Regions from separate parts of the Clostridioides sp. LIBA-6822 genome, predicted to be linked through region 3. Evidence: riboswitches for the same ligand, from Rfam matches in the RefSeq annotation. Region 3 holds a riboswitch; each other region holds the start of a gene.

What was found. A riboswitch is a leader RNA that binds a small molecule or an ion and turns the genes downstream of it on or off. The one in region 3 is predicted to bind cyclic di-GMP.
Region 1: another riboswitch for cyclic di-GMP. It lies ahead of ACTG48_RS10465 (SH3 domain-containing protein); the one in region 3 lies ahead of ACTG48_RS15930 (M60 family metallopeptidase).
Region 2: another riboswitch for cyclic di-GMP. It lies ahead of ACTG48_RS07535 (cold-shock protein); the one in region 3 lies ahead of ACTG48_RS15930 (M60 family metallopeptidase).

What each region holds. Positions count from the first base shown of each region.
Region 1 covers NZ_CP196995.1:2,178,525-2,182,828, reverse strand. The annotation lists gene ACTG48_RS10470 (FtsX-like permease family protein) at 1-1,941, opposite strand, end outside; cyclic di-GMP riboswitch class I at 2,457-2,550, shown strand; gene ACTG48_RS10465 (SH3 domain-containing protein) at 2,635-3,123, shown strand; gene ACTG48_RS10460 (hypothetical protein) at 3,472-3,870, shown strand; gene ACTG48_RS10455 (TetR/AcrR family transcriptional regulator) at 4,024-4,304, shown strand, end outside.
Region 2 covers NZ_CP196995.1:1,564,197-1,568,500, reverse strand. The annotation lists partial or broken gene ACTG48_RS07545 (BlaI/MecI/CopY family transcriptional regulator) at 208-590, opposite strand; gene ACTG48_RS07540 (BlaI/MecI/CopY family transcriptional regulator) at 697-1,074, opposite strand; cyclic di-GMP riboswitch class I at 1,282-1,378, shown strand; gene ACTG48_RS07535 (cold-shock protein) at 1,836-2,036, shown strand; gene ACTG48_RS07530 (hypothetical protein) at 2,582-2,899, shown strand; gene ACTG48_RS07525 (hypothetical protein) at 3,063-3,377, opposite strand; gene ACTG48_RS07520 (hypothetical protein) at 3,492-3,971, opposite strand; gene ACTG48_RS07515 (hypothetical protein) at 4,259-4,304, shown strand, end outside.
Region 3 covers NZ_CP196995.1:3,332,597-3,336,900, forward strand. The annotation lists gene ACTG48_RS15930 (M60 family metallopeptidase) at 1-2,764, opposite strand, end outside; cyclic di-GMP riboswitch class I at 2,886-2,971, opposite strand; gene ACTG48_RS15935 (cell wall-binding protein Cwp9) at 3,192-4,304, opposite strand, start outside.

The DNA of each region.
Region 1 (4,304 bases), 1.2 Mb from region 3:
TCTTAACTGGTTGATAATAGAGCTTAATGTCTGACTTATATAATTATTTATATCTGTAACTTTAGCAGGGTAATAACCAATACTGTATTGTTCTAATTTATCTGCTACATTGACTCCAGGTTTTAAATTTAAATTTATGACATGCCATAAAACATTATCTTTGTTAGATGGTAACATAGCTTTTGCAGTCTTACCACCATGTGTAATGTCTTGATATATGCCACTAACAGTAAGAGTTAACTCTTTACCTTTTGAGAAAATAGATAAATTATCTCCAATACTTTTTTCTAGTTCATTTGCATTTATAACAGATAGTGCAATTTCATTTTCTTTTGTTGGTGCAGAACCTTTTACATATGTAAGTGGGAAAGTTTTAAAGTTTCCATTTTCTATTTTCATATTTTCTACTTTGCCATTTTTATTTTTTATTTTATATGAACTTGTTGTAAAGGATTCATATTTTTCAACATCATTGTCATCGTTAATTTTTTGTAATATAGAATTAAAAAGATGTTGGGTTTGATTTGTCTGTGATAAATCAATACGAATATCACTCTTACCAGCGCCCATATAAGTAATAAATTCAGGTGATTGAATAGTATTTAGAAAATTAAGTGGTACAATCATGAGGAAAATACAAATCATGTAGACAAAACAAAGCAATCCATAGACAGTAAATTTTCTTACTACTTCATTTAACCCTAGAAATATATTGGCATTTGTCATTTTGGTTTTGTATAGCTGTAAGCTATATCCATGTATTACAGAGTTTGTAGAATGATTATTTCTTAATGCATTAACTGCTGATATTTTTTTGAATCTTTTAAGTATAAGTTTACAAAAGAATACAATAGCTACAAATACAAGAACTGAACTTATAAATGGAATAAGAATACTAAAGATATCTTTATCTACTGTTCCCATATAAATATAAATATTTTTTGTAAAAAAAACTCCTATGAATAACGACAATATATAGCCAAGAAAACTTGCAAAAGATGAAATTAATACGTATTTTATCAAATATAGTTTTTGGATGTTACTATTTTGAATACCAATGGCTTTCATAACACCAATTTCTCTGTAGTCTTCTTCAATCGTTGTAATTAAAGTAAATCGTAAGCATAAAATAGAAATTGTAATAAGAAGAATGCTAATTAAGATGACAATAGCAATTACAATTCCGTCAGACAAAGCATTTAGTAGTTTATAAGTGGAATAAGTTATTGATGTACCTGTTTGTGGGAGCTTAGTTGATTGATATAGTGTTTCAAACTCACTAATTTTATTTATATCATTTAATAGAAATTCAATTAGATATTCGCTTTCCCCTATAGTAGCTTTTAAAGTGCCCCAATCATTATCACTGATTAAAAAACGCTTTGAAGTAACAAGAGAAGGGTTCATCTGTGCATCACGTATAAAATCTTTTATTGTAAATTCCATAAAGAAACTACCCTTAATAATTTTTATTTTATCTCCAATTTTTAAATTGCATTGTTTCATATAGTATACAGGAACTCCTATTTCCCCATCTTGTATTTGCATTATTTGATTCTCCATATCTAATAGAAAGTCAAATTTATCATTTTGTTTTGTAAAGCTATTTTCTAGTACACTATTAGCCTGATTTTCTCCTTTATTTCCTAAAAAAATATTAGCTCCATTTATATTTAAAAGTTCAGTAGTTTGTTGCTTTTTTACATATGGAGTTTTAGCTGAAAACTTGTCAATTTCTTCTTGATTTAATTTGCCAGAATACATTTGAACATAATGAGGCGCATGGGATTTTTGAAACAAAGAAGTCATGGAATGAGTTAGTTCTATAATGATGCTCGTTGCACTAGATACCAGCATTGATGCAAGCAAAATAAAAATAAATAGAGTAATTGTTATCACTTTGTTTCGAGTTAAATCTTTTAATAATATTCTCTTAAGCATAAATAATCCTCATTTCTTAAAAATTTTGTATTGAATATTTTAGATTTATTTTATATTAGTCATAGATATATAAAAATTAAACTGACCGTCGGTCTATAACCATAATATAATAATATTACTATTTTGTCAAGTTATTAAAAAAGTAAAATATAAACTTCTTATGATAAAGTGTTTATACAAAATATACCCTAAAGAAATTAGTAAGAATTTTAAAAAAGAATATAATTAATATATTTTATTTTTAGTTTTTTACTAATCAATAATTTTTAATATTAATTAAGTATATAAAAAATTATTGATTATTTTTATGTATTAATATTTATTAAAAAAGATTTGTTAAAAGTAATAGTATCATAGATAAATTACTATTTTTTAGATGAATTATGAAGAATAATAATTAAATTAATAAATATAAAGGTATTTTTTGCTTATTATTAATTAAAAATTTAATTTATATTTAATTAATATAAAATTTGAGGTAATATTATTTTTAAATTGTTCAAATTATGTTATTATTCAGATATAGGCAATATTAGATAAATCTAATGACGCAAAGCTATAGGGACTAAAATCTTTATGTAATAAAGGTCATGTCAGCCAGTTGCCAAAAAGATAATGATTCTTTTTGTTAAAAGTATTTGTTGAAAGTATATATTTTTAATAACTTAATATTTGGCAAGAGGAGGGCTTAAGATGATATCTGAATTAATGTTAAAAAATTTTGGCGAATCTAGCATCAATTTTAAGACTAAAATTAAATTAAATTTAAGAGAAAGACCAGACATAAATAGTATGAAGTTGAAAAGTATACCAGAAGGTAAAATTGTCAAGCTAAAATGTGTTGATGGAATATGGGCAGAAGTTGAAAGTAATTATGACAAAGGATGGTTACTTTATAAATATTTAGAAAAATTAAACAATGTTAAAAACAATAGTAACAACATGGTAAAAGATAGAAAAAAGAATTATGTAGGAAATATAAGAACAAATGGTCTAAGTTTAGAACTTAGAAATGACAGAACATTAGACTCTAGAATTATAACTACAATTCCTGATGGTTTTAAAGTTGAAGTATGTTATAGTGTTGGGAAATGGGCAAGAGTGAATATTGATAAAAGTGGAAAAAGATATTCTGGATATGTATATAACCAGTATATAGAAGAATGTTTAAGTTTATCATAATTGGATACTAGTAAGCTTTAAATACACTAATAAATCTCAGAAAAAGAATCCTAATCATAGGATTCTTTTTCTTTTGTAAAAATCATCATTTAATACTAAACAGAATAAATTAATTAAGCTATCTTAATTATAAATGGAAAATTTAGTTGAAAGTAGATTTAATTTGTATTTTGTGTACTAAGTATCATAATTTACTATTAATTTAAAGAATTTTAACAAAAGAGAAACTTTACAGAATAAAAATATATTAAAGATAAGAAAACATATAAGAAATTTGAAAAATTTTGTAATTTTTACTTTAATATATACTATAATAAACTAGATATAAGTTTTTATGAGGGGGAAAATATGAAAAAAAAGAAAAAGTTGATTGGAGTAATTATATCTTTTTTACTTATAATCAGCATTATAAATCCATTACAAGTTGAGGCAGAAGTTATTACTGATTCTAGTGTATACATTTCTTCAACACAAGAGAGTTATCAATCTAATAATACTAGGTTTAAAACTATTAAATCTAAAAGTAGACACAAACGTAGTAAATCTAGTAAAAGTAGAGTGAAATTAAAAAAAAGGACTACAAGAACTAAAACTTATGGACATGGAATTCTAAATAGACACAAAAGTCGAGGTATAAGGAGATATAATATTTTATCAAAATTGGTACTGTCAATAATAGTTATGTTTGTTGTTATAGTTTTAGTTATATTAATATTTATTAAAAGAAAGAAGAAGAAATTTTATTAAATACAACAATGAAAATTATATAGTTGTTTTATGTGATTTTATTATTAATTAGATGGTAATTTAAAGAACAACGTTTTGTTAATTATTGATGTTTATTTAATAGCATGATATAATTTGAACGGAATAATATGCTGTTTAAAAGGAGATACAAAAATGGCACGAAAACGAATATTAAATGGTGGTAAACGAGATGAACTTATTGATAATGCACTTAAGTTGTTTTTAGAGTATGGATATGAGAACACCTCTATAAGAATGATTTTAGATAGTGTTGGTGGAGAAGTTGGCATGTTTTATCACTATTTTAAATCAAAGGATGAAATATTTAATGAAGTAATAAAGTTGTTTTTAGCACAATATGAACAAAGCTTTTCTGATATTTTATATGATGATTGTGTAGCAAATAACCTAAAAATTGATGCAGTATTCGAGTT
Region 2 (4,304 bases), 1.8 Mb from region 3:
TACTTGAATTTCGGTTATAAATTGTAGTATTTTCTTTGTCTTTATTTATATTTATTTTGAAACCATTAAAATATCAGACATTAAATCAATGTTTTTATTTTATCTTATATTTTTATTTATAGTTAATTTTATATAATAAGTTGGGCGGCAAATAGGTGGCAAAAAATTGCTACTCCATTTTTTTATTAAATAATACTATATTTTTTATTAATCATCTTTTTCCAAACTCTTAAAATATTCTTCTAACTCATTTAATTTTTTTCATCTACTTTCTCATCATTTTTATGTAATGCTGAAATCAAACTTCTAATTGAATTTTTATGTATATTTTTTATGAATTCTCTTGTTTCAAATCTCTGATATTGTTTTTCTTTTACTAGTACATTATAGTGAGTACGTTTATCTATTTTCCCTGTTTCTAAAAACTCTCTTCTTTGCAATCTTTTTAATACTGTAAATGTAGTCGTGTCTTTCCATTTATATTTTTGTTCCATGGCTTCAACAATTTCTCTTGATGTCAATATTCTATATGATTCCCAAATATATCTCATAACTTTTAATTCCGCTTCTGGTAATTTACTAATTTTCACGTTATATATACCCTCTTGTCGATTCATATATAAATAAAATTCTATCTTAATAAAGTTTTCCAAACAAGATAATTAAGGTAAATAATACCACCCAATTTTCACCATATCATTCTTTTAAGTTACTGTAATACTCTTCTAGTGAATCTAACTTATCTTTGCTTATAGATTTATGTGTGGTAGTAAGAAAACGCATTATTTTTCTACTTTTACTAGATTTTAGTACCTTTTTCTTAAAAGCGTAATATTCTTCGTTATCTATTGTTATTTTATAATGAGATTGAAATTTTATAATATCTCTAGCCAAATAACCTTTATCAACCAATCTTTTTAATAGTGTTTTTATTGTACTTTTATGCCATCCATACCTCTGTTTTATATATTTTACAATTTCTTTTTTAGATATTATAGAATCTTTTTTCCATAAATACTCCATTAATATTAGTTCTGCTCTTAATAATTTTTCTATTAACATTTCTTCTTCCATCTTGTGTCGCTCCCTCATTCAGTCTAACTTAAACTAATGATAGGAGCTTTTTAACACAAAAACTACAGGTAAAATTTGCCATATATTCTACTTATTTAGTTTGTTTTTATATATAAAAAATATTATTCATATCTATAAACTTATTCAATTTTCAAACACATATGTTGAATAATAACTAATTGCATTGTATTATTAAATTGTAGAATAAAACTAAATTGGCAAAACTAGAGGAATTTAGTGGCATAAAGCCTATAGGAACTAAAATTTATAAAATTCTTATAAATTATGTCAGCCAGTTGCCAAAAAAATATTGTTCTTTTTGTTTTTATGAAAGTTTTTTAGGGGGATAATAATTCATATGTTTAGACATAAAATGTATAAGTGTACACATATGTTGACTGCTTATATTGATAGTTCATATGATTATTGTAATTTTTTAAATACACAGTTAAATGATTTTATACTAGAGTACGGATAAAATGTAGTAGAGTATTGTTTTCATCAAGTTATGATATTGGTGAGTAAGTATAATTAAATAGATTTTGTTTTCTAGAGAACCCTTTTTAGTTTTATCTACATTTCTATTAATCTATAGCAATATAAAACGCTCAAATATATTTTTAATATTAAGAATAACCAAAAATGTTAACTAAAAAATATAATTAAGTAGACATTTCTATTAATCTATGATACAATAGTATTTGTGGTAATACACAATTAAATCAAGTATATCTTGATACAGGTTAATAGGAGTATTTTTAATGAATAATGGAATAGTAAAATGGTTTAACAATGAAAAAGGATTTGGTTTTATAACAGTAGAAGGTGGAGAGGATGTATTTGCTCATTTCTCAGCTATACAAACTTCAGGATTTAAATCACTAGAAGAAGGTCAAAAAGTAAGCTTTGATATAGTTAAAGGTGCTAGAGGTCATCAGGCAGAAAATATAACTATATTATAATATATAGATTTTTCGGGAAAGACTCTTTTAGAGTCTTTTTTTATTGCTAGTATATATGAGATAATTATTGATGAAGTAAATAATGTTGTTTGGATAAATGAAAAAAACACTCCTCGACATGAGAATGCTTAGTTACAGAAATAGAAGTGTACTACCAATACACTTCTATTTTTTTATTATATCATATATTTTGGTCTATGAAAAAGACCCCTTTAAATCGTTTTTAAGATATGATAAGTCATGTCCCTGATAGTTTTTATACATTAATGTATTTCAAAAAAATAAGCACTCATAATAAAAAGAGTGCTTAGTGTATGTTAATGTATATATCTAATACAATTATAACACGTCTTATGTTTTAGTATGATAATTTTCGTTCGCTTTATTATTACAACTTTTACTATACTTTTAGATAACCTGTTAATATTTGTAATATTTTAGATACTCTTTATACTTGTGTTACTGATATACTTTGATTAAGAAAATTAATCTAATTATAAGTTGGCGATTATATATAAAATCATATTATAAAGGAGGTCTCTACTATGAAAACTCAGAATATCTATCTTATGTTTCTTGGAATAGGAATTATAATAGCAACTACAATAATATCTTTAATTAAAGTTAAGATTGGTTTTTATAGTGAAAAATATTTTAATAAATTAGAATCAATATATGGAGATATAGATAGAAAAAGAACCATTAAACTGGAAGTTCTTTATCGCTATGCAATGAGCCTTGAATACATAGCAATAGGCTTATTTACAAGAAGATTAGACATTACAATAATAGCAATGATATTAGCAGCTATTATAACAACAACCTTATATTATTTAATTAGAAAGAGGTATATAACTGTATAAACTATTTATAAAATACTAATAGAATTGATAATCAAAAGAAGGTAATAGGATTACCCTATCATCTTCTTTTGATTTATCTAATGTTGTATGATTTCATACTGTTTTTGTCAACCAATATAATTAAATAGTTATGAGAAAATACTATAAAAAATTATTATAACGTTTAACAATCTCCATAATATTCAGCAAAATATAAAGGACTTTTCTTAGTGACCTTATAATTTCTCAAGTATGATTCTGTAGCTTTCTCAATTGGAGGTTTAGTTAATGTATAACATTTTGCATTTTCTTTTGACAACTTTTCTTTGTCTATTTTGTTATGAAACTCATCATCAACTATTCCTGTAGTAATAGCTTCTTTGAAATATCCATTAAAAAATACATGAGTCTTTAGTGCTAGTGCAGGCGTTGAATGTAATATTAGAAACATTGCAATAATAGATAATGCTGTTGTTAATACTAACTTTATCCTCTTCATAATTAATCTCCTCACATTAATAATATATCTCCAACTTATTATATAAGTTAACATATACCAATATTTTTTAGACACAAGTATGGTAGTAACTAGAGTTAATTGCTACCTTCTAGTCTATTTCAAATAGTCTTTTAGATAGAATATTTCTTCGCTTTGATAATTCCATATATTTTTCCATGATATTACATATTTGAAATTTCCAATTATATCTTTTAATTCTTTATCATTAGCGCTTTCTAAGTATACTTCAAGGGTTTCAGTATGTTTTTTATTATATGTTACAATACTATCTCCCAACATCCTAACTTTTTCATTATCCCTCAGAAAATCGTAAAAACCATCTGAATTAAATTTTATATCTTTTATTAATATGTTTGGTGATTTAACTTTAACTTGAATATCAACATGTTTTAAACGCTTAATATCTACATTTATTGGTAAACCCTGTTCTTCTTTTTTTATTCTCTTATAATCCTCAGTAGTGATACCATTTATTTTAGCTGAAAAATTTATTGTAGGCTTTATAAATGTTGTAAGATATATACACAACATTAAGCATATTCCTACTAAAATATATCGTATTTTATATTTCATAGTATCATCTCCTTTGTTAGAATCTTTCTACATACAACTTATATCTATATTATAACTTATTTATTAAGATTTTTACTATAATATAAGTATTAAATCTATGTCTAGCTTTTACAAACGCTCTAGCTCTATCCATCGTTGACCACACATCATCAGAATAAATATATGTGAATTTTTCTCATGTAGTCTTGCTCTATTTTCATCTAAAAATCGTTCGACAAATTGCTGATATAAGTTCTTAAATATGCTATAAATTAAAGTATATTGTATATGAATTTATGGAGGATTTTATGAACTTGATAAGTTGGAATCAAAATAGAAAATTAAAAAAACGTT
Region 3 (4,304 bases):
CTCCACTTGCTGTATCTGGAGTATTAAGTCTATCTTTTAGTTCTGTTATTTTTTCTTGAGTTATACCTTCTTTTAATTCAACTTGTAAATCGTCTGTAAATAAGTCTCTTACCTCTTTTTCTATACTGTCATACTCATAGAATTTAAGCTCTGATATATTAGATTTATATGAATAAGATGAGCAGACACTAACTTGTATCTTAGTCGCGTTTATTGGTTCTTTTAATCTAACCATTACGTATTTATTATTATTTACAGGGTCTGTCTTTGTTTCAAAAGGTACATCGCCTAAATTATGTAATTGACCATTTTCATCCCAATAGCGTATCTCAAAGTCGTTTATTGTCTTATCAGAAACATCAAATCTAGGTGTAGCCATAAAAGTATCCATAGTATATGCTTTATCAAAGGTTATGACTGGCCCTCTATTTGTTCCCTCAGCAGCATTGTATTCTGAGAAAGTCCAATGTGTTGTAAAGTCTCCATCTACTATATTAAATTTATCAAATGGATTTTTATCACTATATTCACTTGCATCATATTTAGCTGGATAAGTGACATCAACTATATGATTAGTTGGTATTCCAAATCCAGCATCAGATTTAGGAGTATTAATCAATCTGTAGTTAGGCGTTGTTGGTGCATCTACACTTTCAGTTGTGCCTAGATATATCTTAGACATTCCACTAGTTCCCAAGTGGTTAGTAGCTGTCATTCTAACTTCATATGTTGTATTATCCTTAAGCCCTTCTATTTTTGAACTTGTTCCACGAATAAGCTTATCATTGTATTTTATCCAAGAGCCATTAGAACCTTTTTCTCTGTAATATAAATCAAAATCTTTAGCTTGTTTATGATTTTTCCAACTTACATCAAGAGCTTTAAATCTTCCTTTAATGCTTATGCCTTCTGGTGGCTCTGGTTTTGTATCTGGAACAACTTGAAATTCTAATATACTATCTGGACTAAATTGTATTGGCTTATAGTTTGAGTCTACATTTTCTGGTACTCCATCTAAATTCTCTGATGTTGCATCTTTGTATCCACTAGACCAATCTCCATTTAAAGATTGTATGCTAACTCTATATAATCCATATGCTTCTATATCTCTAACTTCTATAGTATTTTTGCTAGTTTGTAATTTTTTAGTTGATAATACTTTACCTTTACTATCAATCGTATCTAATATAAGTTCATATGCAGATACATTTACTTCATTGTTCCAATAAAAAGATACCTTTTCATTTCCAACAGCAGTACTAGTTGCTATTTTATTAATTTTTGGTATATTCATTTCTGGCTTTGGTATTTCTTTATAAACATTATTTAAAAACTCAACTTTAGATATTTCTGCAAGATTTCTATCATTAGCAGTTGTAGCTGTTATTTTTATAGTTATCTTTTTCACTGCTACTTGTTTGCCAAGATTTATCACTATATCGCTATTTTGAACATCTGCATATGTTTCTAAAGCTGACCTACTATATGTAGATGTCGTAGAGTTATCATCTTTACTAATATTATTATCTTCTTTTGGTGTATCTTTGTCTAAATCAGATTTATCAGTTGATGAACTTTCTTTATCATTGTTTTCTTGTTCATTTGTATTAGAATTTGATTCTTCTTTATCATTTTTTTCTTCTTGAGTATTATCTGAGTTATTATCAGATTGCTCTGTATTTTCTTCTTTATTATTTACTTCTTCTTGCTGTTCCTCTTTTAAAGTTTTTACATACTCTTTATTTTCATAAGGAATCTCTTGAACATTACCATCTTTATCTGTAATCTCAACTATTCCTTTTGCTGGAGCACTCCCTTCAGGAGCTTTAATATTTATGACTTCCATATCAAGAGCTTCTGATAAAGCTATATCCATCACTGCCGGTTTTTCTTCTGATATTTTATCATCTTTATTTGCTGGAGATATTGTAACTCCATTGTTTTCTCCACTAAACAAATCTTCTACAGTACCCTGAATATTTGTATCACTATTTTCTTCTAATGTTACTTTACTTGTATCTACTATAGGATTGGTCGGTACTATACTTTCTAGACTATTTGCATTTTCATTTTGCCCTAGATTTTTATGTACATAGTCTAAGTCAGCAATATCTACCTTCCCATCTCTATTTAAATCATATTCTTTTTTATTTGAATCTATGTTTTCTAAAACTTCATTATAATCATTTTTATCTACTTTTCCGTCTCCATTTACATCACCCATTAAAAATAGTTCATAGTTCAAAGGTTTATTTTTATTATCTACACTTGCTCTATTACTTAATAAAACCCTTTGAGAATAACTTGATATATCAATATCTTTAACTTCTTTATTCTTAAATCCACTTCCAGAGACTTCTACCTTGTATTTTCCAACAGGTAAATTGCTGAACATAATATTGTAATATGATATATTTTCATCTTTTTCTTTTATTTCACTTCTATTTGCAGATAATTTTTTGATAGTATATTCTATAGTATCTGTTCCTATATTTATACTTCCTGAATTTTTACCTCCAAGTTTTATTATCCCACTATTATTACTACCATCTTTTAATTGTAGCTGTATATCAGTTATACTTTCTGATTCATTATTTTTGATTGGAAGTGAAAAATTTAAATCCACTTCTAGATTCCCCTTTAGCTTTTCTGTAACTGATTTTTCAACTGCCCTTAGTTTCCCCTCTAATATAGGCTCTGCAAAAACATTCAATGGTGCACTACACATGGACACTGCTAGTACACAAGATATTGCCTTTTTCATGAAATAACAATCCTCCCTCAATAAATCTTTAATTTTCCATGAATTTAAATGCTATAGTTTCAGACAATAAAAAAAGACACTCAAAGAGAATCTTTATTATAAATAAAAAGAACTTGCTCTTTTTAGCAACTGGCTGATATGGCTTTATAAGCTTTAATCCCTATAGTTTTGCGTCATTAGATTTCCCTAATTTTGCCATTTAATTTTCAATGCTTTTATACCCATTTTATACTATATTTAAACTTTTTAATACAATTTTTTTATGTTAAAATACAAAAAAAGAATATTTATATTATTATGTTAATATAAATATTCTTTATCATTATAAATACATTACTTATATGTTATTTTCTAATTATTATCTTATTACATATTTCCAGCGCTTATCTATATATTATTATCAAAGTATTTAAATCTCTATAAACACCTATTCTTTATATCTTCCATAAAACTCATGTGTTGCATATATAGTCTTATCACCTGTCATAGTTAATCCAAATCCCATTATTTCATATCCCTTATGTAACATATTTGTACCTTCCTCAGGATTTGTCTTCCACTCATTAAAAATAAAGTTTCCTATATCATCTGCATCTCTATTCGTATATACAGGCTTATCTGGGATTTTATACTTAATTATGTTTTCCCCTTGAACAGAAATGTATCCAGGCTTAATCTCACTCCAATCTAGATACTTCAAAAAAGTAGAATACGAATTTTTACCATTTATAGTGTGAGATAAAGTCTTTTTATTTGCCATTAAATTAGACCAGTCATTTGCTAGACCTTCTAATCTACTTGCTACAGATAACTCTCTTACTCCATTCTCTTTTCTGTATTGTTTTGTAAGAGCATATATTTTTCCCTTTATCCTATCCTTAAATACTTTATCATTTGGATTATAGTACAATCCTTGTTGGTTTGGTGAAGTTTGATTTATACATTGCTTGATGACATTTTGATTTATTCCTCCTAGTACAGTCAATTTATCTGCACCACTTAAAATACTCTTGTTGCTACCATTTTCAACTAAAACTACAGGAGCATTTTTTGCTATTGTAGAAGCTGCCAATGCATCAGTTAGTTGCATACCTTTACTTAAATAAAATTCTTTACTGTTTTTATAGAATTCTTGTATAACTCTCTTATTGGTATCAAATCTATCTGTCCCACCCAATCTAACAGAATTTGTACTCTTAACCAGTTCATCACTTATTATCTCACTAGAACCAAGTGCATAACTTTTTAGACCTGTTGTATCAAATCCTACACTGTTTCCATCTGTAAGTATTATAGGTACTCCATCTCTTGCTGCTACTGGTGATGCACTTATTGCATCTGCTTCTCCTGTAATTCCATTAGCTATAATTACTTTATCTATTGGTTTGATTTCTTTGATTTTTTCAGCTATTTTTATGCTTGTATCAAATCTATTCTCACCAAATATTCTTTGTACAACCTTCTTTTTAGATAGTAACTGATTTTCAACATTTTTACTTATTGTCGATTCTGAACCTATTATATATATAGTATTTGCTTT